4 regions of the Neorhizobium sp. BETTINA12A genome follow, and region 1 is predicted to be linked to each of the others. Evidence: predicted binding sites of a transcription regulator. Region 1 holds the regulator's gene; each other region holds the start of a gene.
What was found. Region 1 encodes PhoB, which activates phosphate uptake and scavenging genes when phosphate is short. Its sites were predicted from a motif close to TGTCATNNANCTGTCAT; they were not measured.

Region 1 (8,029 bases):
TGGCGACATCACTCCTCTAGGCAGTCAAAAAAGGCCGACAAAACCGGCCAGAAAAACCAAAAATGCCGCCCACTGGGCGGCGGGGGCACTATCGGGGTTTAGGCCGTCAATGTCAACAAAGCTCGGCGTTTTACGCGTGTTTCGACCGGAAACCGACAGGTGCTGGCTTCTGTGACAAAAATGACTCTCCATCACAGCAAGTTGGGGAAAACCACGAAATCGAATCCCGCAGATTCCTCCGACTCTTGCCACGGAGTCAGCCTCACACTAGGTTAATGATCAATTACTAGACTGCATGCGGCGGAACTAGTCACCTCAAGCATAGATATAGTGGGTGCTGCGAAATGATTTTCGCAGCAAAGGTGGAAGGATTCTGCATGCCAGCAACGTTCAAAGGCGGAGAACGGGCATGAACTGGACAGACGAGCGTGTCGAGAAGCTCAAAAGATTGTGGTCGGAGGGCCTGAGTGCCAGCCAGATCGCAGCACAACTTGGTGGCGTAAGCCGAAATGCCGTGATCGGCAAGGTGCATCGTCTCAGCCTGCCGGGCCGGGCGAAAGCCGGCGGTACGGTTGCGACCGGCCGCGCATCGGCTGCCAAGCGCACGACATCGGCGCCGCGGGCTCCGAACTATGCGTCGCGCGTCACGACCCGGACCGTTACCCGCGCCGTCGGCGCGACGATGGTCAAGGAAGAGATCGAGATCGAACCCTACCAGGAGATGGAATATCGTCCCGCCTCCAACGTAGTCGTGCCGATCTCCCGCCGCCTTGCATTGACGGAACTCACCGAGCGCACCTGCAAATGGCCGGTCGGCGACCCGCTCAAGGAAGACTTCCACTTCTGCGGCTGTGAATCCCCGGATGCATCGCCCTATTGCGGTTACCACGCAAAGCTCGCCTACCAGCCGGTCAACGAGCGCCGCAAGGTTGCCGCTCGGGTCTGAGCGGCGGCGCGACACGAGGGCGAAATCGAAGGCGGGCTCAAGGCCCGCTTTTTTTGTTGTGCACGGCAGATATGCCGGCCAAGCCTTGCTCCGGATCGGCTTTACGCCTATCTGAAGGTCAGCGAGGACGACCTCCCCCATTTGGGCAGAAACTCCGGGACGGCCCGGAAAGCACCCCAGGAGGTCATCATGCGCTCGACACGCGACCGTATCCGCCATGCCATCAGCTTCGAACTGATCGGGCTCGCTCTCATCACACCACTCGGCTCCTTCGCCTTCGGCATGCCGGCCGCCGATATCGGCGTGGTCGGCATCGGCAGCGCGACGATCGCCACTGGCTGGAACTATCTCTACAATCTCGGCTTCGACCACCTGATGCAGCGCTTTACCGGCGGCACGCAGAAAAACACCACCATACGCGTGGCGCATGCGGTGCTGTTCGAACTTGGACTGCTGATCGCGCTTCTGCCGCTGATCGCCTGGTATCTCGGCATCAGCCTCGTCCATGCGCTGACGATAGACGTGTCGTTCGCGGTCTTTTACGTGGTCTATGCCTTCGTGTTCAACTGGGCCTACGACCGGATCTTTCCGCTGCCGGAATGGCAGCGGCAGACCGAGGCGGCTTAAAGCCGCCTCTCAGGATTCCATTGAATAACCCGCGCCGCGGACGGTGCGGATGACATCCTGCATATTGGAGAAGTTGAGCGCCTTCCTGAGACGGCCGACATGCACGTCGACGGTGCGCTCGTCGACATAGATGTCGTGACCCCAAACGCCGTCCAGAAGCTGCGACCGCGAGAAAACGCGGCCAGGCGAGGCCATCAGGAATTCCAGCAGGCGGAACTCGGTCGGGCCAAGGCGCACTTCGCGGCTCTTGCGGTGAACGCGATGGGTTTCCCGGTCGAGTTCGATATCGCCGCAACGGAGCACGCTGGAGAGCACTTCGGGACGGGCGCGGCGAAGCATCGCCTTGACGCGGGCCATCAGTTCCGGCGTCGAGAAAGGCTTCACCACGTAGTCGTCGGCGCCGGTGGCGAGGCCGCGAACACGCTCGCTCTCCTCGCCGCGGGCCGTCAGCATGATGATCGGCAGGCGCTCCGTTTCCGGGCGCATGCGCAGCCGGCGGCAGAGTTCGATGCCGGAAACGCCGGGCAGCATCCAGTCCAGGATCAGGAGGTCTGGTACCCGCTCCTGAAGCCGAATTTCGGCTTCGTCGCCCCGCAAAACGGTATCGACCTCATAACCCTCGGCTTCCAGATTGTAACGAAGAAGCACGCTCAGCGCTTCTTCGTCTTCTACGACAGCAATTTTCGGCAGCATTCTTGGCCTGCTCCGTCAGTTCTATTCGGTGATCGCGCCGAGCGTATTCGACGAGTCGTCCTTCGGACGATCGCCTTCCGGCTGGGCACCGGTCGTCATGTAGTAGATGGTCTCGGCGATATTGGTGGCGTGGTCGCCGATACGCTCGATGTTCTTGGCGCAGAACAGCAGATGCGTGCAGGTGGTGATGTTGCGCGGATCCTCCATCATGTAGGTGAGGAGTTCGCGGAACAGCGAGGTGTACATCGCGTCGATTTCCTCGTCGCGGCTGCGGATCGCCTCGGCCTTTTCCGCCGAACGCGTCGAATAGACGTCGAGGACGTCCTTGAGCTGCACGAGGGCGAGATCGGAGAGATGCTCGAGGCCGCGGGCGAGCTTGCGCGGAACGCCGGTGCCCTGAACCGCGATGACGCGCTTGGCGGTGTTCTTGCCAAGGTCGCCGACGCGCTCCAGATCGGAGGCGATGCGCAGCGAACCGACGATCTCGCGAAGGTCGGCTGCAACCGGCTGGCGGCGGGCGATCGTGATGATCGCCTTGTCACCGATCTCACGCTCGGCGTGATCGAGGATCACGTCATCGGAAATGACCTTCTGGGCGAGTGCGGCGTCGGAATTGACCAGCGCGCGCACGGCGTCCGAGCACATCTGCTCGGCGAGACCGCCCATTTCGGAAATGCGGCGGCTCAAGTATTTCAGTTCGTCGTCATAAGCCGACAGGATATGGGTCGATGCCATCTTCTAGTCCTCAAAATTGATTTTCAGGCGGCACAGTCGGCTGGATCAGCCGAAACGGCCCATGATGTAATCCTGGGTGCGCTGGTCGTCGGGATTGGTGAACATCTTGTCGGTGTCGTTCTCCTCGACGAGCTGGCCGAGATGGAACATGGCGGTGCGCTGCGAGACGCGGGCAGCCTGCTGCATCGAGTGCGTCACGATGACGATCGTGTAGTTGGCACGCAGTTCATGGATGAGTTCTTCGACCTTGGCGGTCGCGATCGGATCGAGAGCCGAGCAGGGTTCGTCCATGAGGATGACTTCCGGCGACACGGCGATCGCGCGGGCGATGCACAGACGCTGCTGCTGACCGCCGGAGAGGCCGGTGCCGGATTCATGCAGACGATCCTTGACTTCAGTCCAGAGACCGGCGCGCTGCAGGCTCGCCTCGACGATCTGATCCATGTCGGCCTTATTCTTGGAAAGGCCGTGGATGCGCGGACCGTAGGAAATGTTCTCGTAGATGGTCTTCGGGAACGGGTTCGGCTTCTGGAAAACCATGCCGACGCGGGCGCGAAGTTCCACGACGTCGATGTTATTGTCGTAGATATCGTCCGTGTCGAGGGTGATCTTGCCGGTGACGCGGCAATTCTCGATCGTGTCGTTCATGCGGTTGAGGCAGCGCAGGAAGGTGGACTTGCCGCAACCGGAAGGACCGATGAGAGCCGTCACAGTGTTTTCGCGGACGTTGAGGTTCACGTCGAAGAGCGCACGCTTCTCGCCGTAATACACCGAAACGTCCTTGCCGATCATCTTGTGGGAAGCATCGCTCATCTTTTGGTCCAGCGCCTTTTCAACTGCCGATTCTGACATCATATTCATTGTCATACTCCTTCTACCAGCGCCGCTCGAAGCGACGCCTCAAGAGAATTGCGCCAACATTCATTAGGATGAGAAACAGGAGCAGGATGATGATTGCTCCCGAGGTACGCTCGACGAACGCGCGCTCCGCTTCGTTCGCCCACATGTAGATCTGGACCGGCAGCGCCGTCGACGGGTCGAGCGGCGTGGTCGGATAGTTGGCAACGAAAGCCACCATGCCGATCAGGAGCAGCGGTGCGGTTTCGCCGAGTGCGTGGGCCAGGCCGATGATGGTGCCGGTCAGGATGCCCGGCATGGCAAGCGGCAGGACATGGTGGAAGATCGTCTGCATCTTCGAGGCGCCGAGCCCGAGGGCGGCGGCGCGGATCGATGGCGGCACGGCCTTCAAGGCGGCGCGGGTCGCGATGATGATCGTCGGCAGCGTCATGAGGGTGAGCACCAGACCACCGACGAAGGAGGCGGAACGCGGCAGGCCCATGAAGTTGACGAACACCGCCAGACCGAGCAGACCGTAGACGATCGAGGGAACGGCCGCGAGATTGTTGATGTTCACCTCGATCAGATCGGTGAACTTGTTCTTCGGGGCAAATTCCTCGAGATAGATCGAAGCGGCGACGCCGATCGGCAGCGCCAGGACAAGCACGATCAGCATCATGTAGAACGAGCCGATGAGTGCGACGCCGACACCGGCTGCTTCCGGACGGCTCGATGCACCGTTGACGAAAATGCCACCGTTGAAGTGCTTGGCAAGCGCTCCGCTGTCGGAGAGCTGCTTCATCCAGCCGAGCTGCTGGTCGTTGATCTTGCGGTTCTCCTGACTGACATCGAGGTCGATCTGGCCCTTGTAGGCCGAGTCGATATCGCCGGAAGCAAGCAGTCTTACCGTCTGCGTCGTGCCGATGATCGCCGGATTGGCGATGACCAGGTCACGCAGCTGAACGCGGACACCATCCGACAGCATCTGACCGACCGCGCGGGCGGCGACACGGTCGTCGACGCTGACGTTGAGCAGCTTGGCGAGAGCGTTGCGGGCGACGACCGGATAGTTGGCCGTCATCAGCTTCTGCGGATTGGTGGCACGTTCGTTCTGCGGGTCGATGATCTGCTGCGAGAACTCGACCGGCATGGTGATCATGGTCTGCTGGAAGGCGGTGTAACCCTTGGAGACCACCGACCACAGGAGAAGCATCAGGAAGATGATGCCGAAGGAAAGCGCGGCGATGCCATAGGCACGGAAGCGACGCTCGGCGGCGTAACGGCGCTTGATGCCGATATCGCGACGGACGGACTTGGCCTTGGGGATGCCGGCGGCGGGAGAAACCACATCGGTCATTCGTACTGCTCCCGGTATTTGCGCACGATATAAAGCGCGTAGATGTTGAGGCAAAGCGTGATGGCGAAAAGCGTGATGCCAAGCGCGAAGGCAACCAGGGTCTGCGGCGAGGTGAATTCAAGGTCACCCGTCAGCTGGTTGACGATCTTGACGGTCACGGTCGTCATCGGCTCGAAAGGGTTGATCTGCAGGCGGGCGGCAACACCGGCCGCAAGCACGACGATCATGGTCTCGCCGACGGCGCGCGATGCGGTCATCAGGAGTGCACCGACGATGCCCGGCAGAGCGGCCGGCAGGACGACCTTCTTGATGGTTTCCGAACGGGTGGCGCCGAGGCCGAGCGAGCCGTCACGCAGGGCACGCGGCACCGCCGTGATGATATCGTCGGACAGCGAGGAGACGTAGGGGATCAGCATGATGCCCATGACGAAGCCGGCGGTCAGAACGCTCTGTGCCTGAATGAAGTTAGCATAGTCGCCGGTGACGAGGCCGTTCAGCTGCGAGGAGATATCGCGCAGGAACGGGCCGACGGTTGTCAAGGCGAAGAAGCCGTAGACGATGGTCGGAATGCCGGCGAGCACTTCGAGCAAAGGCTTCGCAACCGAGCGGACCTTCGGCGAGGCGTATTCCGACATATAGATTGCCGAAAAGAGGCCGATCGGAACCGCAAAGAGCATCGCGACGAAACCGATATAGAGCGTACCGAGCAGCAGCGGAATAAGGCCGAACTGACCTTCGGAGCCGCCAGAACCGGCAGCAGCAAAACGCGGATCCCATACCGTGCCGAAGAAGAATTCCCAGGCGGGAATAGCGGTGAAGAAGTGGGCCGCTTCGGTCAGCATCGAGGCGACGATGCCGATCGTGGTCAGAATGGCGATCGAGGAGGCGACGACGAGGCTGCCGAGAACCACCTTTTCCACTCGGTTGCGGGCGCGGAAGCGCGGCGCAATCTGACGATAGGCGAAGAACGCCCCGCCGATGGAAACCGCCAGCACGACGATCGTCATGAGGATGCGGCTGACGAAGGTCATCCTGTTCAGGACAGCGGCGGCCTTGACCATGAAGGGCTGGGGATCGCCCGCAAGCGGAACGCCCTTGGCCCCAAGCGCAGCACGCAGCTCGACTGGATTATTCTCGACGCGGGCAATCTCGTCGCCGGTCAGCGCATTCATGCCTCGGGCGATCGAAGTGATCATGCCGTAGCTCAGGCCCTGCTCGGCCTGCGATTGGGTTTTCACCTCCTCAGGAAACGCACCGCGGACCGAGGAGCTGATATAGATCGGGCTGGCGACCAGCCAGACAAAGAGAATGACGACGGCCGGCAGGATCGCCCAGACAGCGACAAAAGAACCGTAATATCCGGGCCGTGAATGAAGTTTGGAGGAAATCCCTCCGACCAGTGCCATTGAATACCGGGCACCAGTGACGTAACCGGCTATGCCGATTATTGCCAAAATCAATAATATTAGTGATGTGTTCATCATAATCCCCCGGCGTACCGCTTTCGGCGGCAACCCATCACCGCCCAGCTCCGTTCATCGGAACCGATCGCATTCGCCATCGCGCACTGCGCAACACCATCGCCACAAAACCGACGATTCCGCCGATGCAAAGGCCATCGATCGGAAGAGAAAACGGCGCCGCCAAAAGCGGCGCCGGTCTTTGGATTACATGGTCTTGCCAGCGGCAAAGTCCTTGCGGCCCTGTTCGCGCTGTGCGTCAGGAGCTGCAACCAGGCCGTACTCGATGAGCGGCGAGTCAGGGCCGATCATGTCGTCGGAAAGGAAGAACTCCACGTATTCCTTGAGGCCCGGAACGACGCCCAGGTGAGCCTTCTTCACGTAGAAGAACAGCGGACGGGAAACCGGGTAGGTGCCGTCGGCGATGGTGGCCGAGGTCGGCTTGATGCCGCGCATGGTGGCGACCTTCAGCTTGTCGGCATTGTTTTCGTAGAAGGCGAGGCCGAACACACCGACGCCGGTCTTGTTGGCAGCGATACGAGCGAGGGTCTCGGTGTAGTCGCCGTCGATGTCCACGGCAACGCCGTCCTTGCGAACAGCAACGCAGGCTTTGGCCTGGGCAGCCTTGTCAGCGATTTCCTTGGCGATGACGTCGGTTGCACCGGCATCCTTGCAGCCTGCGGCCAAAACGTTCAGTTCGAAAACTTCGCGGGTGCCGTGCTTTTCGCCCGGGATGTAGGCAGCGATCGGTCCCTTCGGAAGCGTCGGGTTGATGTCCGACCAGTTCTTGTAGGGGTTGGCGACCAGCTTGCCGTCAACAACGACCTGAGCGGCGAGAGCCTTGTAGAGGTCCTTCGGCTCAAGTTTCATGTCGCCGTTGCTGCTGGCGGTCGCGAAAACGATACCGTCGTAACCGATGCGGATTTCCTGAATGTCGGTGACGCCGGCTGCCTTGCAGGCTTCGGCTTCAGACTTGTTGATCGGGCGAGAAGCGTTTGCAACGTCGATCGTGGCTTCGCCAACGCCCTTGCAGAATTCCTTGAGGCCGGCGCCGGTGCCGCCCGACTCGACGATCGGGGTCTTGAACTTCGGGAAGGCTTCACCGAAGGATTCGGCGACGATCTTCGCATAGGGAAGAACGGTGGAGGACCCGGCAACCTGGACCTGGTCGCGTGCAGCGGCGGCGCCGGCAAACGCAACGGAGGCCACCAAGGCAGCTGCAGAGAGTTTAAGGATGTTCATGAGGAATCTCCCGTCATGGGCTTGTGTGAATGCGGACGGCGCTGGCTCTCGCTCTCGCCAACGCTCGGCCCGCTTGTCTTAGCCGCTGTAGCACCTCTCTTTTATGTCAGTTTGGTGAAACATTTGTGACAT
Region 2 (8,029 bases), on a different contig from region 1:
TGTCTCTTTTATAGCTGCGATCACTTTCATCCACCTCAAAGAGAGACAAAGGAATTGACTCATCAGCACGAAAACCGCCTGTAAATTCCTGTCGCAAAACTCTTTCGGAAAAGTCAGAGTTTTGCGACAGACGGTGTCCATATTTCAGTTACGGACTGGCGCCTAAAGGCCCCGAGTTGTTTTACTCTCCTCGAGCGCCAGACAACGGCGTCAATACACTTCCGGAACGTACATGTCCGCCGGCACCGGATGACGGATGTAATCGTCGTTCCGGACGCGGCCCGGCAGGTCGATCTGCTCCTTCGGCACGGTCTCGTAAGGCACCTGGGCGAGAAGATGGGAGATCATGTTGAGCCGCGCCTTCTTCTTGTCGACGGCCTGCACCACCCACCACGGCGCTTCCGGAATGTGGGTGCGCTGGAGCATCTCTTCCTTGGCCTTGGTATATTCTTCCCAGTGGACTCGGCTTTCGAGATCCATCGGCGACAGCTTCCACTGCTTCAGCGGATCGTGGATGCGCATCTTGAAGCGGAATTCCTGCTCCTCGTCGGTAATCGAGAACCAGTATTTGACGAGGATGATGCCCGAGCGGACCAGCATGCGTTCGAATTCCGGCACCGAGCGGAAGAACTCTTCCAGCTCGTCCTTGGTGCAGAAGCCCATGACCCGCTCGACGCCGGCGCGGTTGTACCAGGAGCGGTCGAACATCACCATTTCGCCGGCGGTCGGCAGGTGCGGGACGTAGCGCTGGAAATACCACTGGTTCTGTTCGCGCTCGGTTGGCGCGGGCAGTGCGACGACGCGGGCCACACGCGGATTGAGGCGCTGGGTGACGCGCTTGATGGCGCCGCCCTTGCCGGCCGAGTCGCGCCCCTCGAACAGCACGACCATCTTCAGCTTCTTGTATTGCACCCAGTCCTGCAGGCGGACAAGCTCGTGCTGGAGGCGGAACAGCTCGCGGAAATAGACGCGGCGGTCGATCGTCGCCTCGGCGGGCTCGGACATGCCCTCGGCGACCAGCTCGTCGAGCCGGTCCTCTTCCATCTGCATTTCCAGCTCTTCATCGAAGCTGTCGGCGATCTCTTCCTTGATGCGGCTGAGCTGGTCTTGCATGGGTTCGGACATCTTGGCATTCCTCCGTTATGGAAACTGAGATCAACCACGTTTCCGCGAAAGCTTTATGACAGAGATGCGACAGATTTCCCGCAACGCAATTCGATTGCCGATTTCTTCGGAAACTGGTATTCCAGCCGCCATGGGATCGAAATTCGGATGCCTCGCGAACCACATCGTCGTGCTGCAAGACCACAAGCGTCTGCCGGCACGCTTTTTCGCGCGGGTATCCGGGGCGCTTTGCGACCGACTTAGCTGACCTTCCTCAGCTTGAGGCAGCCCTGAGCTGCCGGATACCCATTTCCTGTTTCAGTCAGCTATACGGACAGCAGCCATGAGCGCACCTCGCACCCTTTATGACAAGATCTGGGACGACCACGTCGTTTCCGAGGATGAGAACCACACCTGTCTTCTCTACATCGACCGTCACCTCGTTCACGAAGTGACGTCGCCGCAGGCATTCGAAGGCCTGCGCATCGCCGGCCGCAAGGTCCGCGCTCCGGAAAAGACGCTCGCCGTCGTCGACCACAACGTGCCGACTACCGCCGATCGCCACGAAGGCATCAAGAATGAGGAAAGCCGCATCCAGGTGGAGGCGCTTGCCCAGAACGCCCGTGACTTCGGCGTCGAATATTATTCGGAAAAGGACGTTCGCCAGGGCATCGTCCACATCGTCGGCCCGGAGCAGGGCTTCACCCTGCCGGGCATGACCATCGTCTGCGGCGACAGCCACACCTCGACGCACGGCGCTTTCGGCGCGCTGGCGCATGGCATCGGTACGTCTGAGGTCGAGCATGTGCTCGCCACCCAGACGCTGGTGCAGAAGAAGGCGAAGAACATGCTGGTGCGCGTCGACGGCCAGTTGCCGCCGGGCGTCACCGCCAAGGACATCATCCTTGCCATCATCGGCGAGATCGGCACCGCCGGCGGTACCGGCCATGTCATCGAGTTCGCCGGTGAGGCGATCCGCGCGCTCTCCATGGAAGGCCGCATGACGGTCTGCAACATGACGATCGAAGGCGGCGCCCGCGCCGGCCTGATCGCGCCGGACGAAAAGACCTTCGAGTATATCAAGGACAAACCGCGCGCCCCGAAGGGCAAGGCCTGGGACATGGCGCTCGACTACTGGAAGACGCTGCAGACGGACGAAGGCGCGCATTTCGACAAGGTCGTCGTGCTCGACGCCGCCAACCTGCCGCCGATCGTCTCCTGGGGCTCCTCACCGGAAGACGTGATCTCGGTCGAAGGCTCCGTTCCGAACCCGGACGATATCCAGGACGAAACCAAGCGCACCTCGAAATGGCGCGCTCTGGACTATATGGGCCTGAAGCCCGGCACCAAGATCACCGATATCGCCATCGACCGCGTCTTCATCGGCTCCTGCACCAACGGCCGCATCGAAGACCTGCGTGCTGCCGCCAAGGTGGTCGAAGGCCGCGCCGTCGCATCGACCGTGTCCGCCATGGTCGTCCCGGGCTCGGGCATCGTCAAGGAACAGGCGGAAGCCGAAGGCCTCGACAAGATCTTCAAGGATGCCGGTTTCGAATGGCGCGAACCCGGCTGTTCGATGTGCCTGGCGATGAACGACGACCGCCTGAAGCCGGGCGAGCGCTGCGCCTCCACCTCCAACCGCAATTTCGAGGGCCGCCAGGGCTATAAGGGCCGCACGCATCTCGTCTCGCCGGCCATGGCCGCCGCAGCCGCGGTCGCCGGCCACTTCGTCGACATTCGCGAGTGGAAGTAAACGTCTTTCAATTCTAACTTCGAGATGCCCGGCCTCAGCGCCGGGCATTTTCGTTTCAGGCCTTAGCCGAGCACCCTCACCACCGTACCCTTGCGCATGAAGCGGATCAGCCGTTTCATGTCGGGAAGACTGACGGCGATGCAGCCGGCGGTCGGCTGGTAGCCGGGCTTGATCAGGTGGAAGAAGATCGCCGAGCCGCGGTTGCGAGCTCGCGAGGTGACGTTCCAGTCGAGCACGAGGCAGATATCGTAGAGCCCGTCGGCTCGCATCATCTCTTCATGACTGGGCCCGAAGGGTGCGCTCACCGGGCGATTGTACGACGGGTGCTCCGGCTGGTCGCACCACAGCAGACCTTTCTCGATGCGCGTGATCGAAAGCCGCGTTGGGGGCAGCGTCACACGGTCCGCACGGACATAGCCGTTGAGGAGGCGCATCGGCGCGATCGGCGTTGCACCATCCCCTTCCCGCTTGAAGGGAGAGGTGCCGGACCGCCCCAGCGCCGCCGGCACGGTAATGCCGCCGAAGGAGACGATCGCCCGGCGCCGGTCGCGCGGCGCGGTGCGAACGGTGACGACGGCAGTGTTTTTGTGATTTCCCCCGCGAAAACGTTGCATTTCTCTCACAAGGTTTTGCTTTGAATATGATTTCGTTTGAATTCATAGCACACTAAAGCGCTGCGCATATTGAAGCGAGACATCGTACTTTCCGAAAATCGATTCCGATTTTTGGGTCGATGCTGTAGGGATTTAGATCGAGGAGCCCTAAATGCGCTTCGATTGGCTGCAACAGCAGTCTGGACGCAACGGCGAGACGAAAGGCAAGAACGCATGGCAGCGCGCACGATACTCCTGGTGGACGACGACGATGATCTGCGCGAGACGCTTGTCGAGCAGTTGTCGTTCTACGACGAGTTCACAATCCTCCAGGAGGCGAATGCGGCCAAGGCGCTGCAGACAGCCAAGAATGCCCAGATCGACCTGCTGATCATGGACGTCGGCCTGCCGGACATGGACGGCCGCGAGGCGGTGAAACTGCTGCGCAAGAACGGTTTCAAGGCGCCGATCATCATGCTGACCGGCCACGACACCGATTCCGACACCATTCTCGGCCTCGAAGCCGGCGCCAACGACTATGTGACGAAGCCCTTCCGCTTCGCCGTGCTGCTTGCCCGCATCCGTGCCCAGCTTCGCCAGTACGAGCAGAGCGAGGACGCCACCTTCACGGTCGGCCCCTATCTCTTCAAGCCGAGCCAGAAGCTGCTGACCACCGAGGACGGCAAGAAGATCCGCCTGACCGAAAAGGAAGCGGCGATCATCCGCTACCTCTATCGCGCCGGCCAGAAGGTGGTGACGCGCGACGTCCTCCTGGAGGAAGTCTGGGGCTATAATTCCGGCGTCACTACGCATACGCTGGAAACCCATGTCTACCGTCTTCGCCAGAAGATCGAGCGCGATCCGTCGAGCGCCGAAATCCTGGTCACCGAAAACGGCGGCTACAAGATCGTACCGTAAAGGCCCCTCATGTCGCTGACCGAAGATATCCGCCTGCTTTCGCAGGTCCCGCTGTTCCGGGACATGAACGAAGACCAGCTGCGCCTCGTCGCCTTCGGTGCCGAGCGGCGGCAGGTGACGACCGGCCAGCAGCTGTTTCGGGAGAAATCCCCGGCGGAATCGGCCTTCATCGTCGCAAGGGGTCGCTTCGAACTGCTGATGGCGGACCGCAGTGGCGAGATGAAGGTGGAAGCGACGGTCGGTCCCGGTACGCTGCTGTCGGAGCTGGCGCTCGTGACCATGGTGGAGCGAAAGTTCACCGCCGTGGCGATCGAGGACTCCGAGGCCCTGAAGATCAGCCGCTCGCTGTTCCACCGCCTGCTGGAGGAATATCCCCAGGTCGGCCGGGTGATCGAGAACCGCATCCGCGACAATATCGCCGGCCTCGCCAAGGCGGCAGCAGCGATGCAGGACCGGTTTGCCTGAGGCTCCGAAGAAGCTTTGCCCTCGATCGTCGAGCCTCGTGTCTGGATCCTCGGGTCGAGCCCGAGGATGACGACCTTGATGCTCATCAGGCGGAACTGACAGCACGGCACGCCCTCTGTTTTCGTCATCCTCGGGCTCGACCCGAGGATCCAGATGCAACCTGCGACGTTTGCGTCAGAACTTGAACACCGCCGTCACCGGCACGTGGTCCGAAGGCTGGTTCCAGCCGCGGGCTTCCTTCAGCACGTCGATGCGGTCGAGGAACGGCCCGAGGTCGGGCGAGGACCAGATATGGTCGAGCCGGCGGCCCTTGTTCGCCGCCTCCCAGTCCTTGGCGCGGTAGCTCCACCACGTATAGATCTTCTCCGGCTCCGGCGTGTGCTGGCGCATCAGGTCGAGCCAGCCGCCCTTGGCGATGATCTCCTTCATGCCCTCGGTCTCGACAGGCGTGTGGCTGACGATCTTCAGGAGTTGCTTGTGTGACCAGACGTCGTGCTCCAGCGGCGCGATGTTGAGATCGCCGACGAGGATCGACGAGATGCCGGGCATGGCATCGGCCTTCAATGCCTTCATCTCCTCGACGAAATCGAGCTTGTGGCCGAATTTCGGGTTGATCGTCCGGTCCGGCTCGTCGCCGCCGGCGGGCACGTAGAAATTATGCAGGCGGATCCGCCGCGAGCCGCGCTCGAAGATCGCCGAGATGTGCCGGGCATCGCCGACATTGCAGTAGTTCTGACGATGGTCTTCGAGGAGCGGCACCTTCGAGGCTATGGCAACGCCGTGATAACCCTTCTGGCCGTGGATGATGATGTGCTGGTAACCGAGATCCTTCAGCGGCTGCAGCGGAAACTCCGGCTCCTGGCACTTGATTTCCTGCAGGCAGAGAATGTCCGGCTTGTAGCGGACGAGGAACTGCTGGACGATCGGCATGCGCAGCCGCACGGAGTTGATATTCCAGGTCGTGATCGAAAATGTCATGATATCCCTCGGGCTTCGCCCGCGAGCTTTAGGAAATTTTGTGATCCCTGAGAAGCGAAAAGGGCCGCGCAATGAAGCGCAGCCCCCTATTCAGTTCAGGCCCTGCCGAGGTCAGCCCTTGCGGACGTCCTCATAGGGGATGGTGAAGACCTTTTCGTCCAGGTTCACGCCGTTCTGGACGTTGTAGATCATCACCGACGTATCCTTGTTCTGGGCGTCGGTGATCGTCCATTGGCGCAGATCGTAGGTCTTGGAATCGAACATCATGGTAATGGTCGAATCGCCGAAGACGGTCTTGTTGCCGAGTACGATGGTGGTCAGATCGGACTCTTCCTTGACGTCGCGGACCATTTGGTTGCCAAGGTCGATACGGCTCGCCAAAAGCAGGCTGAGCGGCGTCTTGGAAAGCGGATAGATATCCCAGGTCTTGAGCTTCATATTGCCGATGACGACGTTCTTGCCGTCGGCGATGACGCGGATCGGCGAAGGATCCTCGAAGTTGAAGCGCAGCTTGCCGGGACGCTCGATAAAAAATTTGCCGCCGGTCTGCTCTCCGCGCGGGCCGAACTGCACGAATTCGCCCATCATGGTTTTGACCGACGAGAAGTGGTCGGCGATCTTCTGAGCCGCAGCACTGCCGGCGCTCTGGGCGAAGCCGACGTTCGGCGCAAAGGCAGCCGCTGCCAGGCCCGCAAGCCCCAGCGAAAACTGCCGGCGGCCGAGCGCGCTGGAATTGATGTTTGAAAGGATGGTCTTTTCGTTCTTCATTCTAGTCTCCTTTCGTTATTCCTCCGCACCAAAGGCGGCGGCTTGATGGCCGCGCCCGTGGCGATCACGAAAGCCTTACCGTTCGAGGATGTCGCCCTCGGTCGGCACCAGGATTTCGCGTTTGCCGGCATGGTTGGCCGGCCCGATCAGCCCTTCCTGCTCCATCCGCTCGATGAGCGAGGCGGCACGGTTGTAGCCGATGCCGAGACGGCGCTGGACATAGGACGTCGACGCCTTGCCGTCCCGCAGCACGATCGCCACCGCTTGATCATAGGGATCGTCCGACTCCGCGAGGTTAGACATGCCGGCCGGGCCGGAACCGTCGCCGTCCTCGTCGTCATCGGCCGTGATCGCATCGAGATATTGGGGGTGCCCTTGAGTTTTCAAGTAGGCGACGATGTCTTCGACTTCCGTATCGGAGACGAAGGGCCCGTGGACGCGCTGGATGCGGCCGCCACCGGCCATGTAGAGCATGTCGCCCATGCCGAGCAACTGTTCGGCGCCCTGCTCGCCCAAAATGGTGCGGCTGTCGATCTTCGAGGTGACCTGGAAGGAAATGCGGGTCGGGAAGTTCGCCTTGATCGTTCCGGTGATGACGTCGACCGAAGGGCGCTGCGTCGCCATGATCACATGGATGCCGGCGGCACGCGCCATCTGCGCCAGGCGCTGCACGGCGCCTTCGATATCCTTGCCGGCGACCATCATCAGGTCGGCCATTTCGTCGATGATCACGACGATATAGGGGATCGGTGCGAGATCGAATTCTTCCGTCTCGTACATGGCCTCACCGGTATGGCGGTCGAAACCGGTCTGCACTGTGCGGGTCAGCACCTCGCCCTTTTCCATCGCCTGCTCGACACGGCTGTTGAAGCCGTCGATGTTGCGCACGCCGATCTTCGACATCTTCTTGTAGCGCTCTTCCATCTCGCGGACGGTCCACTTGAGCGCAACGACGGCCTTCTTCGGGTCGGTGACCACAGGCGAGAGGAGATGCGGGATGCCGTCATAGACGGAGAGTTCGAGCATCTTGGGGTCGATCATGATCAGGCGGCACTTCTCCGGCGTGTAACGGTAAAGAAGCGACAGGATCATCGTGTTGATGGCGACCGACTTACCCGAACCGGTGGTGCCGGCGACGAGCAGGTGCGGCATCTTGGCGAGGTCGGCGACGACGGGCTCGCCGCCGATCGTCTTGCCGAGCGCCATGGCGAGCTTCGCCTTGCTGTTTTCGAAATCCTTGCTGCCGATCATTTCGCGCAGGTAGACCGTCTCGCGGGTGCGGTTCGGCAGCTCGATGCCGATCGCGTTGCGGCCGGGAACGACGGCGACGCGGGCGGCGATCGCGCTCATTGAACGGGCGATATCGTCCGCAAGGCCGATGACGCGCGACGACTTGATGCCCGGTGCAGGCTCGAGTTCGTAAAGCGTGACGACCGGGCCGGGGCGGACA
Region 3 (8,029 bases), on a different contig from region 1:
GTCATCGCCACCCTGCTGCGCGTTCGCCAAGAGGCGCCGACCTTGTTTCGCCGGGGGGAATATCTGCCTCTTAGAGCGTCGGGCAAGCGCGCCGACAACGTCGTCGCCTTCGCCCGCGCCGACATGGACGACGCCTTCATCGTCATCGCCCCGCGGCTTGTATTCAGCGCGCTGCATGCGGGCCTTGCTCCGTCTCGATCCGAACGCTGGGCGGAAACGGAGATAATTCTGCCCGAAAGGCTGGGACACCGCCGCTATCGCGATGTCTGCACCGGCAAGGCAATCGATCCCAAGGATCGCATCGCCGTCAACTTGGTGTTCGCAGACCATCCCTTCGCGCTTCTCCTTGCGGAATGACCCGCTCGCACCCTCGAACCGGCCTTTTACAAAGCGAAGACGCCGATCCTTGGGGGACGGCGCCTTATCAATATTCTTCAGCTTGGGGTTCACGGATACCGGTGGAAGCAAGGCTTCCGATTGGATTCATTGAAAAATCAAGCAAACCCGACAAGATTAAGCACAGCGATGACGATGACCACCGCGCCGACCAACCAAACGATGCTGTTCATGACTTTCTCCTTTTGATGTCGTGAAATTGAACGACGACAGGCTTAAAAGGTTCCGGTAAAAACATGCCCGGAACAAACGGGCCTGACGTGGGTTGAACGAACGTCTAGCGGGGTCCTGCCCCGCCAAATGGGTGGGGCAATATGGTCGATGAAACTTTGCAGAACGGCATGACGGGCGGAGAAACAAAACCACCGCGCGTCGTCATTGTCGGCGCCGGTTTCGGCGGGCTTGCGACGGCCGGAGCGCTCGGCAACAGCCCCATCGACGTGACCGTCATCGACCGGCGCAACCATAATCTCTTCCAGCCGCTTCTCTATCAGGTCGCGACCGCCGCACTGTCTCCCGCCGACATATCGGAACCGATCCGCCGCACGCTGGGGCGCTTCAAGAACATCAACGTCATGCTGGCGGAAGTCACCGGCGTCGATGCGGCCGCCAGGACCGTGATGCTCGACAACGGCACCTCGGTCCCCTACGACCGCCTCGTCATCGCCACCGGCTCGGACTACAACTATTTCGGCCATGACGACTGGCGCGCCTGGGCGCCTGGCTTGAAAACCATCCACGAAGCAAGGCTGATCCGCCAGCGCCTGCTGCTCGCCTTCGAGAAGGCCGAGCTGTCCCATGATCCGGAAGAAAAAAAGGCGCTGCTCACCAGCGTCATCATCGGCGGCGGCCCGACCGGCGTCGAAATGGCCGGCGCGATCGCCGAGCTCGGCCACTTCATGATCACCCGCGATTTCCGCAAGCTCGAGCCGGATCACATGCGGGTCATCCTCATCGAAGCCGGCCCGAAGATCCTCGCCACCTTTCCCGACAACCTCACCCAATACGCCCTGAAGGCCCTGGAAAAGGCCGGCGTCGAGGTGATGACCAATCTGGCAGTGGAATCCGTCACCAGGGACCAGGTCATCGCCGGCTCGCAGCGTTTCCGCACCAGCTGCGTCATCTGGGGTGCGGGTGTCAAAGCCTCGCCCGCAGCCAGATGGCTCGGCATCGAAGGCAAGGCGGGAGGGCGCATTCCGGTCGAACCGGACCTCTCCATCACCGGCTTTCCGGATATCTTTGCGATCGGCGACACGGCGCTGGGGCTTGCGGAAGATGGCAAGCCGCTGCCGGCGCTCGCCCAGGTCGCCAAGCAGCAGGGGCAATATCTCGGCAAGGCGCTGCGGGCGAGACTGCTGGACGGCAAGGCGCCCCAGCCTTTCCGGTTCCACAATCGCGGCAACACCGCCGTCATCGGCCGCGATGCCGCGATCTTCGACTTCGGCAAGTGGACGCTGAAGGGTCGGGTCGCCTGGTTCCTCTGGGCGCTCGTCCACGTCTACCTGCTCGTCAATTTTGAAAAACGCCTGCTGGTTAGCGTACAATGGATCTGGCGTTACTTGACCCAGCAGCGCGGAGCGCGGCTGATCGATGAAAACGCCGCCACCTCGGTTCCGTCTTCCACGCAAAGGACAGAGACATGAACACCGCCAATCCGCAGCTCGAAGGCCTCTATCTCGCCGTTGCCGCAATCAACCGGCTTCTGGTCGAAAAGGGTGTCGTCTCCCATGCCGACATTCAGAGCGCCCTGCAGGCGGCCGAACGCACCGTGCTTGCCGACGACAAGCCGCTCGCAGTCTCGACGTCCCATCAGAAGGCGATCGCATTTCCGATCCGGCTGCTGCTTCTGGCAAACGAAGCGAACGAGCAAGGCACCAAAATCTGTTTTGAGGATCTGGCACGGGAAGTCGGCCGCCGCACCTGAGAAAATGTACCCGCCAAACATGAACGGCGGCGTGAGCCCACGCCGCCGCTGTTTTCGTGGGAGGAGAGCTTAACTACAGGATGGGCTTGCCGCCGGTGACGGCGATCGTCGTGCCGGAAACGTAGCTGGAGAGCGGATCGGCGAGCATCACATAGGCCGTCGCAAGCTCGGCCGGCTGGCCGGGACGTTTCATCGGCACCTGCTTGCCGAATTCCTTCACCCGGTCTTCCGTCATGGTGGAGGGAATGAGCGGCGTCCAGATCGGCCCGGGTGCGACCGCATTGGCGCGTATGCCCTTTTCGGCCAGCAGCTGTGCGAGGCCTGCCGTGAAATTCTGGATCGCGCCCTTGGTGGTCGCATAGGCGAGCAGCGTCGGGCTCGGACTGTCGGAATTGATCGATGCCGTGTTGATGATCGCACTACCCGGCTTCATGTGGGGAACTGCCGCCTTGGTGAGATAGAACATCGCATGGATGTTGACCTGGAAAGTCAGTTCCCATTCCTCGTCGCTGATGTCGCCGATGTCGGAAAACGTCGCCTGATGAGCGGCGTTGTTGACGAGGATATCGATCCCGCCGAATTCCTGGACCGCCTTGTCGATGATCGCCCGGCAATGCGCCGCGGTCTTGATGTCGCCCGGCACCAGAACCGCCTTGCGGCCGGCCTCCTCGACCAGGCGCTTGGTATCCTCGGCATCCTCGTCTTCATCCAGATAGGAAATCAAGAGATCGGCGCCCTCGCGCGCGTAAGCGATCGCCACGGCCCGGCCGATGCCGCTGTCGCCGCCTGTGATCACCGCCTTCTTGCCGGCCAGCCGGCCGGAACCGCGGTAGGAACGCTCGCCGTGATCCGGAACCGGATCCATGCGCCCGGTAAAGCCCGGCATCGGCTGCTGCTGTTCGGGAAACGGCGGAGTGGGATACTGGGCCATCAAAATCTTCCTTGTTGTCGAGGTCGCGAACTGATCGCCCCAACTGGCCTCGTCTGGAGTTGTTCCCAATCAAAATGCACAATCAAAAAAGAGAAAATGCGACGCGACCCCACCTTTCGGCTCACGCCCCAGGGGTGATTGCTCCGTCGCCCCGCCGCAGGCGTTTCAGCTGATTGACGATCCGCAGCGAGCTTGCAGCCCGCGCCGCCGAAAAATCCGAGCTCTTCGACAGGATTTGCAACATGTCCTCCGCCTCGTCTGCCGAGATGGTGCCCCGGGCGGCCAGACCGTCAATCAGCATCAGCATCGCTCCCTCGACCGCGAGCGACCTTCGGCGCGTTTCCATTTCGATTTCATCGGCATCGGACATTGCAGGCTCCTTGAACTGTCACCTGCCGAATGGTTTGCGGAGAAGATTGTTCCTCATCTTCCGGCTCGGTTTTAACGCGAGCCCCGAAGTCCTTCCGTCGGTCAGCCGCCGTTCTCGCCGTCAACAGGCGATGATGGCTCCCGGTCGACCTTGCCGGGGCCTGCCTTGTAAAAATACTGGCTCGCGACCAGCCAGCCCTTCAGCGGCCGCATCGGCGCAAGGCAGGTGAGGAGCAGGAAGGGAAGCGAGATCAGCAGATGCACCCAGAATGGCGGCTGGAAACTGGTCTCGATCCAGACAGCAAGCGCAATGCTCGGAATGCAGCCGAAGCACATCACGAAAAAGGCGGGACCGTCTCCGGGATCAGCGAAGGAATAATCGAGGCCGCAGACCTCGCAGGCCGGCCGCATCGACAGGAACCCGTTGAACAGATGCCCCTGGCCGCAACGCGGGCAACGGCCACGCGGGCCGGTGCTATAGGGAGGAAGAGGCGCCCAGTTCGCGTCATGGGACATGGAAATCTGCCTTTCGTGACAGGAGACAAAATGTGTTTTCCGGATAGTTATCCGGCAGACCTTTATAACAAGTCGTTCCCTGCCGGGCACAATCTCGGCTTTTGAGGCTCGGCACGAAACTTCTGTCATCGATCTATGGCAGGCAGCTCCAAAACAATAGTCTGGCGTCGATCGAATCGTTGCCCTTCACCTTAGACGGAATTTCATGGCTTCAGAATTTTCAGGCCTCGGCATCGCCCATCAGGGTCATTTCACCCGGTTGAAGTGGCATCGCCTGCGCCGCAGCTTCAAGGACCCGCTGTTTTCCGCGCGCGTCATGGTGGAAGGTTTTCGCCTTGGAGCATCGACCGAACTCGACCTGCGCGTCCGCGCCGATGGCGGCTTTGTCGTGCTGCACGACGAGGAGCTCGACGGTGAAACCACCGGCCACGGCCTCATCCGTGATGCTTTGCCCGAAACTATCCGCGGCCTGTCGCTTCTGCAGGGCGGCCATCCGCCGATCCTCAGCGAGGATCTCGCGACAATGCTTGAAACGGCTCATCCGGACGCACTGCTGCAGTTCGACATGAAGGACGGACTTGAGGCGATCGGCGCACGCGGCATGGACCACCTCGCCGATCATTTCGGCAATGACGGCTCCTCGATCATCGTCAGCGGTGCCGATCTCGATCTTGTCGTCGCCATCAAGCAGAGACTGCCGGGCCTCAAGCGCGGCATCGACCCGACCGGCAAGCTCATGGAGATCTATCACCACCAGGGCCTCAAGGCCGTCGAAACGGATCTGCGCGCCGATATCGCCGGCCCGACCGAGCCTGACACCATCTATCTGCACTGGCCGCTGGTGCTGCAGGCAGCCAAAGACGGGCTCGACCTGATCGGCCTCTGCCATGATGCCGGCAGGCTGGTGGATGCCTGGACCTTCAATCTCAAGAACCCGGACGCCGGTTTCGACGAGACCGAAGCCCGCAGCTTCTCCGCCCTGATGGAGCTGAAGCCGGATCAGATCACCACCGACGAACCGGTGGCTACCGAACGTGCCTGGGCGGCGATTTCCGGTTGAAGTTCATCAATCGTCCAACCCGAACGGATCGCGAAACACCCGCCGGTTGACCAGCTTGAGACTGCGGTCCGGCTGGATGATGTAATTTTCCTCGACCCGCTGGCCAAGTTCGTTGCGGAACTCGTGCGGCACGACGCTGCCGATCGGCGCCTTGGTGAGCTTGGTGCGCGGCTGGCCACGATAGATGATGCTGCCGGGGATCGGCCGGATGCCCGGCCCGATATCGATTGCTCCGGTGGTTCCGTCGCCGTCCGTGCTGCAGCCGGCAAGCGCGATCACGAGACCGGTTATGGCGATGATGTTTCTCATGGGCTGATCCTTCCCGATGTCCCGCCGATGCGGTGGACTCACTGAACTTCGCGGATATGCGGGAGGTTCCATACCACCTGGCGAGCCGATAAATCCTCTACCCATCGCCAAAATATCCGATACATCTGTGGGCCGCCAGTAACGCAATGGGGAGAATGACAGCCGTGACGAAAACCTTTGGAGCGATGTCGATCGCCGAGCTTTCCGCGCTCATCCAGATGGGCAAGGTCGATCCGATCGAGGTCACGGAATCGGTCCTCTCGGGTATCAAGGCCTATCCCGACAAGGCCGTGTTCATCTCGCTTCTCGAGGATCGCGCTATGGCGGAAGCGCAAGGCTCCTCCAAGCGCCTTAAGGAAGGCCGCTCGCTCGGCCTGCTCGACGGCATCCCGATCGCCTGGAAGGACCTCTTCGACATCGAGGGCCTGCCGACCACCGCCGGCTCGAAAGTGCTGAAGAAGGCCGCTCCCGCCGCGAAGGACGCAGCGATCGTCGACCTGCTGAAACAGGCGGGCATGGTCGCGGTCGGCCGCACCAATATGAGCGAATTCGCCTTTTCCGGCATCGGCATCAATCCGCATTACGGTACGCCGCACAATCCGCATGGCAAGGATGCGCCGCGCATTCCCGGCGGCTCCTCCTCCGGTTCCGGCGTCGCGGTCGCAGCCGGCCTCGTGCCCGTCGCGATGGGCACCGATACCGGCGGCTCGATCCGCATCCCGGCGGGCTTCAACGGCATCGTCGGTTACAAGGCGACCCGCGGCCGTTATGCGATGAACGGCGTCTATCCGCTGGCGACCAGCCTCGATTCGCTCGGCCCGCTCTGCCGCACGGTGCAGGATGCGGTCTGGGTGGATGCCGCCATGCGCGGGCTTGCTGCACCGCAGACGGCCCGCCAACCGGCCCGACCGCTCGATATCGTGATCCCGACCAATATCGTCCTCGACGGCGCCGAGCCGGGCGTGGTGGCCGCCTTCGAAGCGGCGATCGAGCGCCTTGCAAAGGCCGGAGCCAGGATCACCCGCCTCGCCTTCCCGACCTTCGACGAACTCCCGAAGCTGATGGTGAAATACGGTCCGATGGTGACCGCCGAAGCCTTCGCCCTGCATCGCGAGAAGCTGTCGGGACCGGATGCGGAGGAGATGGACCACCGGGTGGTCGCCCGCACCCGCCTCGGAGAAAAGACCAGCCTGTCCGACTATATTGCCATCGTTGAAAACCGCGCCCGGATGATTGCCGAAACCGAGGCACTGGTCGGCGACCGCTTGGTCGCCATGCCATCGGTCGCCCATGTGGCCCCGCCGATAGCACCGCTCGTAAAGGACGACGAGCTGTTCTTCGCCACGAACGGCAGGACGCTGCGCAATACCGGCTTCGGCAACTTCCTCGACTGGTGCGGCGTCTCCATCCCCTGCGGCACCGGCGATGCCGGCATGCCGGTTGGCTTCCTCCTGTCGGCCAATGCCAATTGCGATGAAACACTGCTGCAGGCCGCGATGGCTTATGAGGAAATCATCAGAGGGTAGGAATGGCGGAGCCCGGATCGGCTCCAGCAGACATCAGCGCCCCCGCAAATTGCGCCCAGGTGCGCCGCATGGAAGAGTTGCCTCCCTGGACAGCTAACTAAGGAACCGTTTCCCCGTAACCGGGATCACGGCAGTTGCCTTTTGCTTGTTCCGATATCCTCGAGAGCCTAGCCTCTCCCCTGGATTTTGAGGAAAGCGGCCACCATGCAACTCGATTTGAACGGCAAGACGGCACTGATCACGGGCGGCTCGAAGGGCATCGGCCTCGCCTGCGCCCAATCTCTTCTGTCCGAAGGCGCGCGCGTCGTCATCTGTTCGCGTTCCCAGGCGAATATCGATGCGGCTCTGGCAAAACTGCCCGGCGCAATCGGCTTTGCGGCCGATCTGATATCGGAAAACGAGGCGCTGTCGCTCGTCGACAAGATCGAAGCCGACGTGGGAGCGCTGGATATTCTCGTCAACTGCGCAGGCGCCGCGCGCCGCACACCGCCCCAGGACCTGAGCCCGGCCCACTGGCGGGCCGCGATGGACGCCAAATATTTCTCCTACATCAATGTCATTGATCCGGTGGTCAAACGGATGGCGGCCCGCCAGGCGGGCGTGATCGTCAATGTCATCGGCGGCGGCGGCAAGGTCGCATCACCGATCCACCTTCCGGGCGGGGCCGCCAACGCGGCGCTGATGCTGGCGACCGTCGGCCTTGCAAACGCCTATGCCGCCAGCGGATTGCGGATCATCGGCATCAATCCCGGCAATACCGAAACGGAACGGGTAACCGAGGGCCTTCGGGCAGAGGCGGCACTCCACGGCATCAGCGAGCAGGCGGCGCTCGAAAAGCTGGTCCAGCGCATCCCTCTCGGCCGCATGGCGACGCCTGACGAGATCGCCAACGTCGTCACCTTCCTGAGTTCGCCGAAGGCAAGCTACGTCACCGGCGTCGTGATCGGGATGGACGGCGCCCTCAACCCGATCGTCGTCTGACGGAACCTCTCGGACCC
Region 4 (7,728 bases), on a different contig from region 1:
ATCCTGCCGGCTTCGGCGGTCAATCTCATGTCCTTCCCGCATCCGCCGATCTCGTCATCCTGGGCGGCGGCATCATGGGCCTCTGGGCGGCGGTCAAGGCCGAGCGACTCGGCATCCGCACCCTGCTTGTCGATGCCGGCTCGTTAGGGCAGGCGGCAAGCGGCGGGCTCTTGGGCGCCCTGATGCCGTATATGCCCGATAAGTGGGACGACAAGAAGCAGTTCCAGTTCGACGCGCTCCTATCGTTGGAAGACGAAATCGCTGAGCTCGAAGCCGAGACGGGCATGGCCTGTGGCTACCGCCGCTCCGGCCGACTGATTCCGTTGCCGAAGCCGCACTTACGCAAGATCGCGCTCGGCCATTCGGCCGATGCGGAAGCCTGCTGGCGGCGCGGTGACCGTCGTTTCCATTGGCATGTGCTCGACCGCCCGCCGCAAAAAGGCTGGCCGGATGCCTCCTTCGCAGCTGCCGGATTGGTACATGACACGTTTGCCGCCCGGGTTTCGCCGCGGGGTCTCGTATCGGCTCTCGCGGCCTTCCTGCGTAGGGCCGGCAATGTCCGAATCGTCGAAGGCCTGGAGGCCGAAACGATAGATCCAATTACTAATAGGATTATATTCCGTGGCGGCGAAAGTGTTGCCTTCGGCCAGTGCATCGTCTCGGCCGGCCACCGGTCCTTTTCTCTGCTTCAAGGCGTCTCGCCGCGGCTGAAACATCCGATCGGCCAGCCGGTCAAGGGGCAGGCGGCGCTGCTCAAGGCCAATATCGATCCGTCTCTGCCGGTGATCTTCCTGAACGGCCTTTACCTGGTCGCCCATGAGGGCGGTCACGTGGCGGTCGGCAGCACCAGCGAGGATATGTTCGAAGATCCGTACTCGACCGATTCCCAGCTGGATGAGCTGATCGCGCGCGCCCGGTCGCTCGTGCCGGCCCTGGCGCAGGCCCCCGTCGTCGAGCGCTGGGCGGGATTGCGGCCGAAGGCGATCGGCCGCGATCCGATGGTCGGCGCGCATCCCGATCACGCCCGAGTGATCGCGCTCACAGGTGGTTTTAAGGTGAGTTTCGGTATCGCGCATAGGTTGGCGGATGCGGCGCTCAATGCCGTGAATGGCCGGGAAATGCGGCTTCCGGCGTCATTTACGCTCACCAGTCATCTTGCCGTCGCCTCGCGTTAAACGCGAGTTTTCGGTCCTCCGCGTCGTTATTCTGTCATGCAAATCACTTAACCCCCACGGCAGGGATTGTTGAGCAATGCGTAAAACACGGGGTTGCTGAAAAGGACGTTCAGAAGGTGACGCATGCGCTATGCCATTCATTTCACGCCTCCGGCGCATGATCCGCTGACGGTCGCTGCCGCCCAGTGGCTCGGCCGCAACGCCTTTTCAGGCGAAGCGACGGAGCCGCCGGCAATCCGTGGCATCGGCATTCACGACATTGCTTTCAACACCGCGCTGCCACGCCGCTACGGTTTCCACGCGACGCTGAAGGCGCCGTTCCGCTTGGCACCCGACGTGACCGAACCGATGCTGCTGCGCCATCTGATGCGGTTTGCCGGCACCCACAGCCCTTTCGAACTGCCGAAGCTCGAAGTCGTGCGGCTCGGCAACTTCTTCGGCCTGGCGCCGGTCGTTCCTTGCGATACCGTCCGGTTCCTGGCTGCTTCCGTGGTCCAGGAGTTCGACAATTTCCGCACGCCATTGTCGGAAGCCGAGCTGGAGCGCAGCGATTCTGGCGATCTCTCGGCGCCGCAATTCGCCAACCTGCATCGCTGGGGCCACCCTTATGTGATGGACGAGTTCCGTTTCCACATGACCCTGACCGGCCCGCTGTCGCTGGTCGAGATGCCGCGTTTCGACCTGGCGCTGCGCGATTATTTCGAACCCTATCTGAAAAAGCCGGTCGAGATCGCCAATCTGGCGCTCTTCATCGAGGAGGAGCCCGGCGCGCCCTTCCTGGTGCATTCGCTGCATCCGATGGGCCGCGTGGCGGCGCGCAAGATCGCCTGACATTCAGGTGCCTCTGGCTTCCGGCGTCACTTTTGTTCAAGAGCGATGGTCGCCGATCTGCTATACTTTTTCCATGGAGAATATCTCGCAGGAACAGGCCACCGACCACATGCCGCTGATGCCGGCAGAGGTGACCCGTTTTTGGCGGGACGATCGCTTTGGCGGCATGGAATGCCTGCGCGCGACGTTTCTCACCCACGAATTCGCGCCGCATGCGCATGATACGTTCAGTATAGGTGCGATCGAGCAGGGCATGCAGGTTTGCACCATCAAGGGCAGCCGTGAAAGCGCCGGGCCGGGCGGGCTCTACCTGATCAATCCGGGCGAGACACATGACGGTGCGCCGCGGGGCGGCGGGTATCGCTACCGGATGATCTATCCGGATGTCGCACTGCTTCGCGAGATACTCGAAGACGTCACCGGCAAACCCTTCCAGGGCACGCCCGCCTTCGGCATCCAGCTCCTCCACGACCAGGCGCTCGCCGACGCTTTCCACCAGGCGCACCGGACGCTGGAAGAAGGCTCCGGCGCGCTCGAAACCAGCCAGGCGATGTTCCTGGTGCTCGACGCGATGTTCCGCCGTCACGGCAGTTCGATCATCGTACCGGCCGATACGACGGAGCGCACCGCCGTGCGCCAGGCCCGCGACTACCTCACCGAGAATTTTGCTTGCGATGTCGGGCTGGAGGAACTTGCGACCGTCGCGGGTCTCAGCCGCGCTCACCTTATCCGCGCGTTCCGCAAGGAATTCCACATCACGCCGCATTCCTTCCTCACGGATATCCGCATCCGCGCGGCCCGCAAGCGGTTGAGGGAAGGCGGCCAGCCGGCCGAGATCGCGCTCGAATGCGGTTTTGCCGACCAGGCGCATTTCACCCGGCACTTCAAGGCCCGCACGGGGCTGACGCCGGGGCAATACCGGGCTCGCTGATCACTTTCGTTCAAGACGGCTATCCACTTGATCTTTAAGACCTCCGCTTCCAACGGAGGTTTTTGACGTGAATGGCAATGCAAGGTTTCAAGACTTCCTCGGGGGCATGCGGGCGATCTCGCCACTGATCGCCGCGGTCATCCCGATCGGTCTCGTTTTTGGCGCGGTTGCGGCCACGAAAGGCCTGTCGCCGGCTGAGGCGGGGTTGATGAGCGCGCTGGTATTCGCCGGTGGGTCGCAGTTCGTAGCGATGGATATCTGGACCCATCCGGCCTCCTGGACCGGGGTCGGTTTTGCGGCGCTGTTGGTTAATATCCGCCACGTGCTGATGAGCGCCTCGCTCGGTATCAGAATGGATGGTTTTGGCCAGCCGGCGCGCCATCTCTCGATGCTGTTCCTCGCCGACGAGATCTGGGCGATGGCGGAGTTCCGGGCCAAGGTGGCGCGGCTGACGCCCGCCTGGTTCGCCGGCCTCGCCATGCCCTTCTATCTCGCCTGGGTACTCTCGGGGCTGGCTGGTGCCGCCCTCGGCGCCTTTCTCGGCGACCCGGTGGTGCTCGGGCTCGACTTTGCCTTTCCAGCCGTCTTCATCGTGCTGGTCATGGGTTTCTGGAAGGGACCGGAAACCGGCGCCGTGCTGCTCGCGAGCGGCGCGGCCGCCGTCGCCACCCAACATTTCGTGCCGGGCGTCTGGTATATCGCTGCCGGTGCTATCGCCGGCCTTGCCGCCGCCCTGGTGACCGGCAAAACCCGGGACGTCGAGGTGACGCCATGACTGTTGATCTCGCCACGCTCATTGCCATCCTCGCCATGGCGGCTGCGACCGCGCTTACCCGGTTGAGCGGCCTCGTGCTCATCCGCCACGTCTCGCTCGAAGGCGGCCGCCGCAAGGCGATCGAATCGATCCCGCCGGCAGTTCTGATGGCTGTCGTCGCGCCGACCGCTTTTGCGACCGGGATTGCCGAAACCTTGGCCTGCGCCGTGACTGCTTTTGCGGCACTTCGCCTGCCGATGCTCGTTTCCGTGGCACTCGGGGTCGCCTCAGTCGCGATCCTTCGGGCGCTCGGCCTCTAAGCGTCATTTCCATCTCGACATGGCCGGAAAGGGTGCGCTACCGTCCGGCCTCATTCGTCGAAGGTGATCCATGCAGGCAAAAGACTATCCGCGCGAACTCGTCGGCTACGGCCGTTCCACCCCCGATCCGAAATGGCCGGGCGGCGCTCACGTCGCCGTGCAGTTCGTGATCAATTACGAGGAGGGTGGCGAGAGCTCGATCATGGACGGCGATCCGGCCTCGGAGAACCTGCTGTCGGAAATCGTCGGTGCCGCGCCCTGGCCGGGCCAGCGCAACCTCAACATGGAATCGATCTACGAATACGGCTCGCGCGCCGGCTTCTGGCGGCTGTTTCGGATGTTTACCGAACTCAAGGTGCAGACCACCGTCTACGGCGTGACGCTCGCCATGGCCCGCAATCCGGAAGCGGTCTCCGCCATGAAGGAAGCCGGCTGGGAGATCGCCAGCCACGGCTACCGTTGGCTGGAATACAAGGATTTCCCGGAGGCAAAGGAGCGCGAGCACATCCTCGAGGCCGTGCGGCTGCACACCGAGCTCGTCGGCGAGCGGCCCTACGGCATGTACCAGGGCAAGCCTTCCGACAACACGCTGAAACTGGTCATGGAAGAGGGCGGCTTCCTCTATTCCTCCGACAGTTACGCAGACGATCTGCCTTACTGGGTCAACGGGCTCGACCAGAAGCCCTTCCTGATCATCCCATATACGCTGGAGACCAACGACATGCGGTTTGCGACACCGCAGGGCTTCAACACCGGCGACCAGTTCTTCACCTACCTCAAGGATGCCTTCGACGTGCTTTACCAGGAGGGCAGGGAAGGCGCGCCGAAGATGATGTCGGTCGGCCTCCACTGCCGCCTCGTCGGGCGGCCCGGCCGCGCCGCCGCGTTGAAGCGTTTCATCGAATATGTGCTCAGCCAGGACAAGGTCTGGATCCCGCAGCGCATCGAGATTGCCAGACACTGGCACGAGCATCACAAGCCGGCGGCCGCGCTATGACCGCCCGCGGCGATTTCATCCAGATGTTCGGCGGCGTGTTCGAACATTCGCCCTTCATCGCCGAACGCGCCTATGACGCCGGTCTGATGCTGGTGCCGCTGACGTCCAAGAGCGTGCATGACGCGCTGAACTCGATCTTCCGCCGGGCAAGCCGCGAGGAACGCCTCGGCGTGCTGCGCGCCCATCCCGACCTTGCGGGCAAGCTGGCGATCGCCGGCGAACTGACCGAGGACAGCAAAAAAGAACAGGCCGGCGCCGGGCTGGACCGCCTGAGCGCTGCCGAACACGCCCGCTTCACCGAGCTCAATACCGCCTATACGCAAAAATTCGGCTTCCCTTTCATCATCGCGGTCAAGGGCCTCACCAAGGACGATATCCTTGCTGCCTTCGAGAAGCGCATCGACAATTCTGCGGACGAGGAGTTCGACACCGCCACCGCCCAGGTGGAAAAGATCGCGCTCCTGCGTCTGCAATCGCTGCTTCCGGGACATTGAGGTCCCGGGCGCTGCTTTCCTCAATCCTCTCCGTCGCTTATACTGGCGATATCAGGAGTGACGCCGCCATGAGACCGTCGGAAGTGCTGGAGAAGAACCGGGATGTCATCCGGGAGATCGTTGCCCGCCGGCAGGTCTCCAATCCTCGCGTCTATGGCTCAGTGCTGCGCGGCGAAGACCGACCCGACAGCGATCTCGATATCCTGGTCGACCCGTCGCCGACCACGTCCCTGTTCACGCTCGGCGGACTTCAGGGAGATCTCGAAGAAGCGTTGGGCGTTCCGGTGGATGTCAAGGTTCCGGGGGATTTTCCGCCCAAGATCCGCGAACGCATCGTCGCGGAAGCGTTGGCGATATGAGTGCAGAGCGTCTCGAAGCCTATCTTGATCGGATGGTCGTCACTGGAAACAAGGCCGTCAGATATGTCTCTGGCCTGGATCGCGAGGCCTTTCGGCTTGATGAAATCAAGCAGGATGCGGTGATCGCCAACATCATGGCGATCGGCGAATGCGCGACCAAGATCATGGAGCGTTTTCCGGATTTCGTCGTCGAGCATCCGGAGATCCCGTGGAGAGACATCCGCAACATGCGCAACCGCATCGCACATCAGTATTTTCACCTGGATATCGGCACGGTCTGGTTGACCGTCGATCGGATGATCCCGGAACTTCTCTCCCAGCTCGACTCCCTGCGCAACTGGCGTGCTCAGGGTGAATGACTGAAGCAGAATGATCGAAGGCGAATGAATTGACCGAATATCTGGAAATCCTGCCCCTTACCAAGCAAGCCTTCGCGCCTTTCGGCGATGTCATCGAGGCCGATCCGGCGACCATGCGGCTGATCAACGGCGGCACGACCGAGCGCTATCATGCGCTCGCCGAGCCCGTGGTGATCGGCGAGCCGGAGCGGCTGATCTTCAGCATCTTCCGCAGCAAGCCGCGGCAGTTCCCTTACGCGATCACCATGATGGAGCGGCATCCTTTCGCCAGCCAGAGCTTTTCGCCGATCTCCGGCCAGCCGTTCCTGATCGCCGTTTCGGATAACGAGGGCGGACGGCCGGGCAAGCCGCAGGTCTTCCTCGTGGAGCCGCATCAGGGCGTCAATTATTTCCCCAATTCGTGGCATCATCCGCTGATGGCGATCGGCGTCGTCAGCGATTTCTTGGTGGTGGACAGGGATAATACCTCCGCAAACTACGAGGAAGCGTTCTTCGAGACCCCGTATCTCATCGCGGAGCCAAGCCTATGACGGGCCTCACCACCCATGTGCTCGACACCGCCAGCGGTACGCCTGCGGAGGGGCTTTCGATCGATCTCTACCGGCTGAACGGTGAGGCTCGCGAAAAACTCAAGACGGTCGTCACCAATAGCGACGGCCGCGTCGATGGCGGGCCGATCCTGATCGGCGAGACCTTTCTTGCCGGCGAATACGAACTGGTTTTCCATGCCGGCGCCTACCTTCGAGCCCGCGGCGTTGCCTTGACCGAGCCGCCCTTTCTCGACGTGATCCCGATCCGTTTCGGCATTTCCGACACGACGGCGCACTATCACGTGCCGCTGCTGCTTTCGCCCTACGGTTATTCCACCTATCGGGGGAGCTGATGCGCTTTGCCGCGATCGCCGACATCCACGGGAATTGCGCAGCGCTCGAAGCGGTGCTTGCCGATATTCACGGGCAAGGCATCACCGAGATCGTCAATCTCGGCGATTGCCTGAGCGGCCCCCTCGAAGCCGGGCGCACCGCCGACCTGCTGCTCCTTCTCGATACGATGGCGACGCTGACGGTGCGCGGCAATCACGATCGCTACCTGATCGAAAACCCGGCGAATGCAATGCCCTCCTGGGAAGTGCACGCCTTTTCGCAATTGGCGCCGCGCCACCTGCAATGGCTGCGCAAGCTGCCGTTCAGCGCCGTCTATCGGGACGAGGCCTATCTTTGCCACGCGACGCCGCAGTCGGACAACGTTTACTGGCTGGAGCAGGTATCGAGCCAAGGCCATGTCTTTCTGAAGCCGCTGGAGGAGATCGAGGCGCTGGCTGACGGCATCGAACAACCGCTGATCCTTTGCGGCCACAGCCATATTCCGCGGGCGGTGCAACTGTCCGACGGCCGGTTGATCGTCAATCCCGGCAGCGTCGGCTGTCCGGCCTATGACGACGACACGCCGCATTTCCACAAGGTGGAAACCGGCCACGCCATGGCGTCCTACGCGATCCTCGAAAAGAC

Region 2: ppk2 (polyphosphate kinase 2) is a predicted target of PhoB. The motif match lies at 1,170-1,186, and genes of this name have one in related genera.
Region 3: MOV61_RS04945 (glycerophosphodiester phosphodiesterase family protein) is a predicted target of PhoB. The motif match lies at 4,260-4,276, and genes of this name have one in related genera.
Region 4: MOV61_RS14995 (DUF1045 domain-containing protein) is a predicted target of PhoB. The motif match lies at 1,197-1,213, and genes of this name have one in related genera.

The regions. Positions count from the first base shown of each region.
Region 1 is NZ_JALBGW010000005.1:83,887-91,915, forward strand. It holds gene MOV61_RS02985 (aspartate aminotransferase family protein) at 1-1, opposite strand, end outside; gene MOV61_RS02990 (GcrA family cell cycle regulator) at 410-946, shown strand; gene MOV61_RS02995 (PACE efflux transporter) at 1,136-1,573, shown strand; gene phoB (phosphate regulon transcriptional regulator PhoB) at 1,583-2,266, opposite strand; gene phoU (phosphate signaling complex protein PhoU) at 2,288-3,001, opposite strand; gene pstB (phosphate ABC transporter ATP-binding protein PstB) at 3,047-3,862, opposite strand; gene pstA (phosphate ABC transporter permease PstA) at 3,876-5,195, opposite strand; gene pstC (phosphate ABC transporter permease subunit PstC) at 5,192-6,676, opposite strand; gene MOV61_RS03025 (substrate-binding domain-containing protein) at 6,863-7,897, opposite strand.
Region 2 is NZ_JALBGW010000058.1:260-8,288, reverse strand. It holds gene MOV61_RS15700 (multidrug effflux MFS transporter) at 1-14, shown strand, start outside; gene ppk2 (polyphosphate kinase 2) at 211-1,125, opposite strand; gene leuC (3-isopropylmalate dehydratase large subunit) at 1,448-2,857, shown strand; gene MOV61_RS15685 (L,D-transpeptidase) at 2,920-3,471, opposite strand; gene MOV61_RS15680 (response regulator transcription factor) at 3,685-4,368, shown strand; gene MOV61_RS15675 (cyclic nucleotide-binding domain-containing protein) at 4,378-4,833, shown strand; gene MOV61_RS15670 (exodeoxyribonuclease III) at 5,008-5,811, opposite strand; gene MOV61_RS15665 (outer membrane lipoprotein carrier protein LolA) at 5,923-6,579, opposite strand; partial or broken gene MOV61_RS15660 (DNA translocase FtsK) at 6,655-8,029, opposite strand, start outside.
Region 3 is NZ_JALBGW010000010.1:5,688-13,716, forward strand. It holds gene treY (malto-oligosyltrehalose synthase) at 1-357, shown strand, start outside; gene MOV61_RS04920 (NAD(P)/FAD-dependent oxidoreductase) at 711-2,039, shown strand; gene MOV61_RS04925 (hypothetical protein) at 2,036-2,320, shown strand; gene MOV61_RS04930 (SDR family oxidoreductase) at 2,394-3,251, opposite strand; gene MOV61_RS04935 (hypothetical protein) at 3,373-3,621, opposite strand; gene MOV61_RS04940 (DUF983 domain-containing protein) at 3,723-4,136, opposite strand; gene MOV61_RS04945 (glycerophosphodiester phosphodiesterase family protein) at 4,342-5,196, shown strand; gene MOV61_RS04950 (hypothetical protein) at 5,203-5,505, opposite strand; gene MOV61_RS04955 (amidase) at 5,670-7,031, shown strand; gene MOV61_RS04960 (SDR family oxidoreductase) at 7,236-8,012, shown strand.
Region 4 is NZ_JALBGW010000053.1:963-8,690, forward strand. It holds gene MOV61_RS14990 (FAD-binding oxidoreductase) at 1-1,175, shown strand, start outside; gene MOV61_RS14995 (DUF1045 domain-containing protein) at 1,299-2,006, shown strand; gene MOV61_RS15000 (AraC family transcriptional regulator) at 2,080-2,937, shown strand; gene MOV61_RS15005 (AzlC family ABC transporter permease) at 3,044-3,712, shown strand; gene MOV61_RS15010 (AzlD family protein) at 3,709-4,011, shown strand; gene puuE (allantoinase PuuE) at 4,082-5,008, shown strand; gene uraD (2-oxo-4-hydroxy-4-carboxy-5-ureidoimidazoline decarboxylase) at 5,005-5,502, shown strand; gene MOV61_RS15025 (nucleotidyltransferase family protein) at 5,571-5,861, shown strand; gene MOV61_RS15030 (DUF86 domain-containing protein) at 5,858-6,220, shown strand; gene MOV61_RS15035 (ureidoglycolate lyase) at 6,250-6,750, shown strand; gene uraH (hydroxyisourate hydrolase) at 6,747-7,103, shown strand; gene MOV61_RS15045 (metallophosphoesterase) at 7,103-7,728, shown strand, end outside.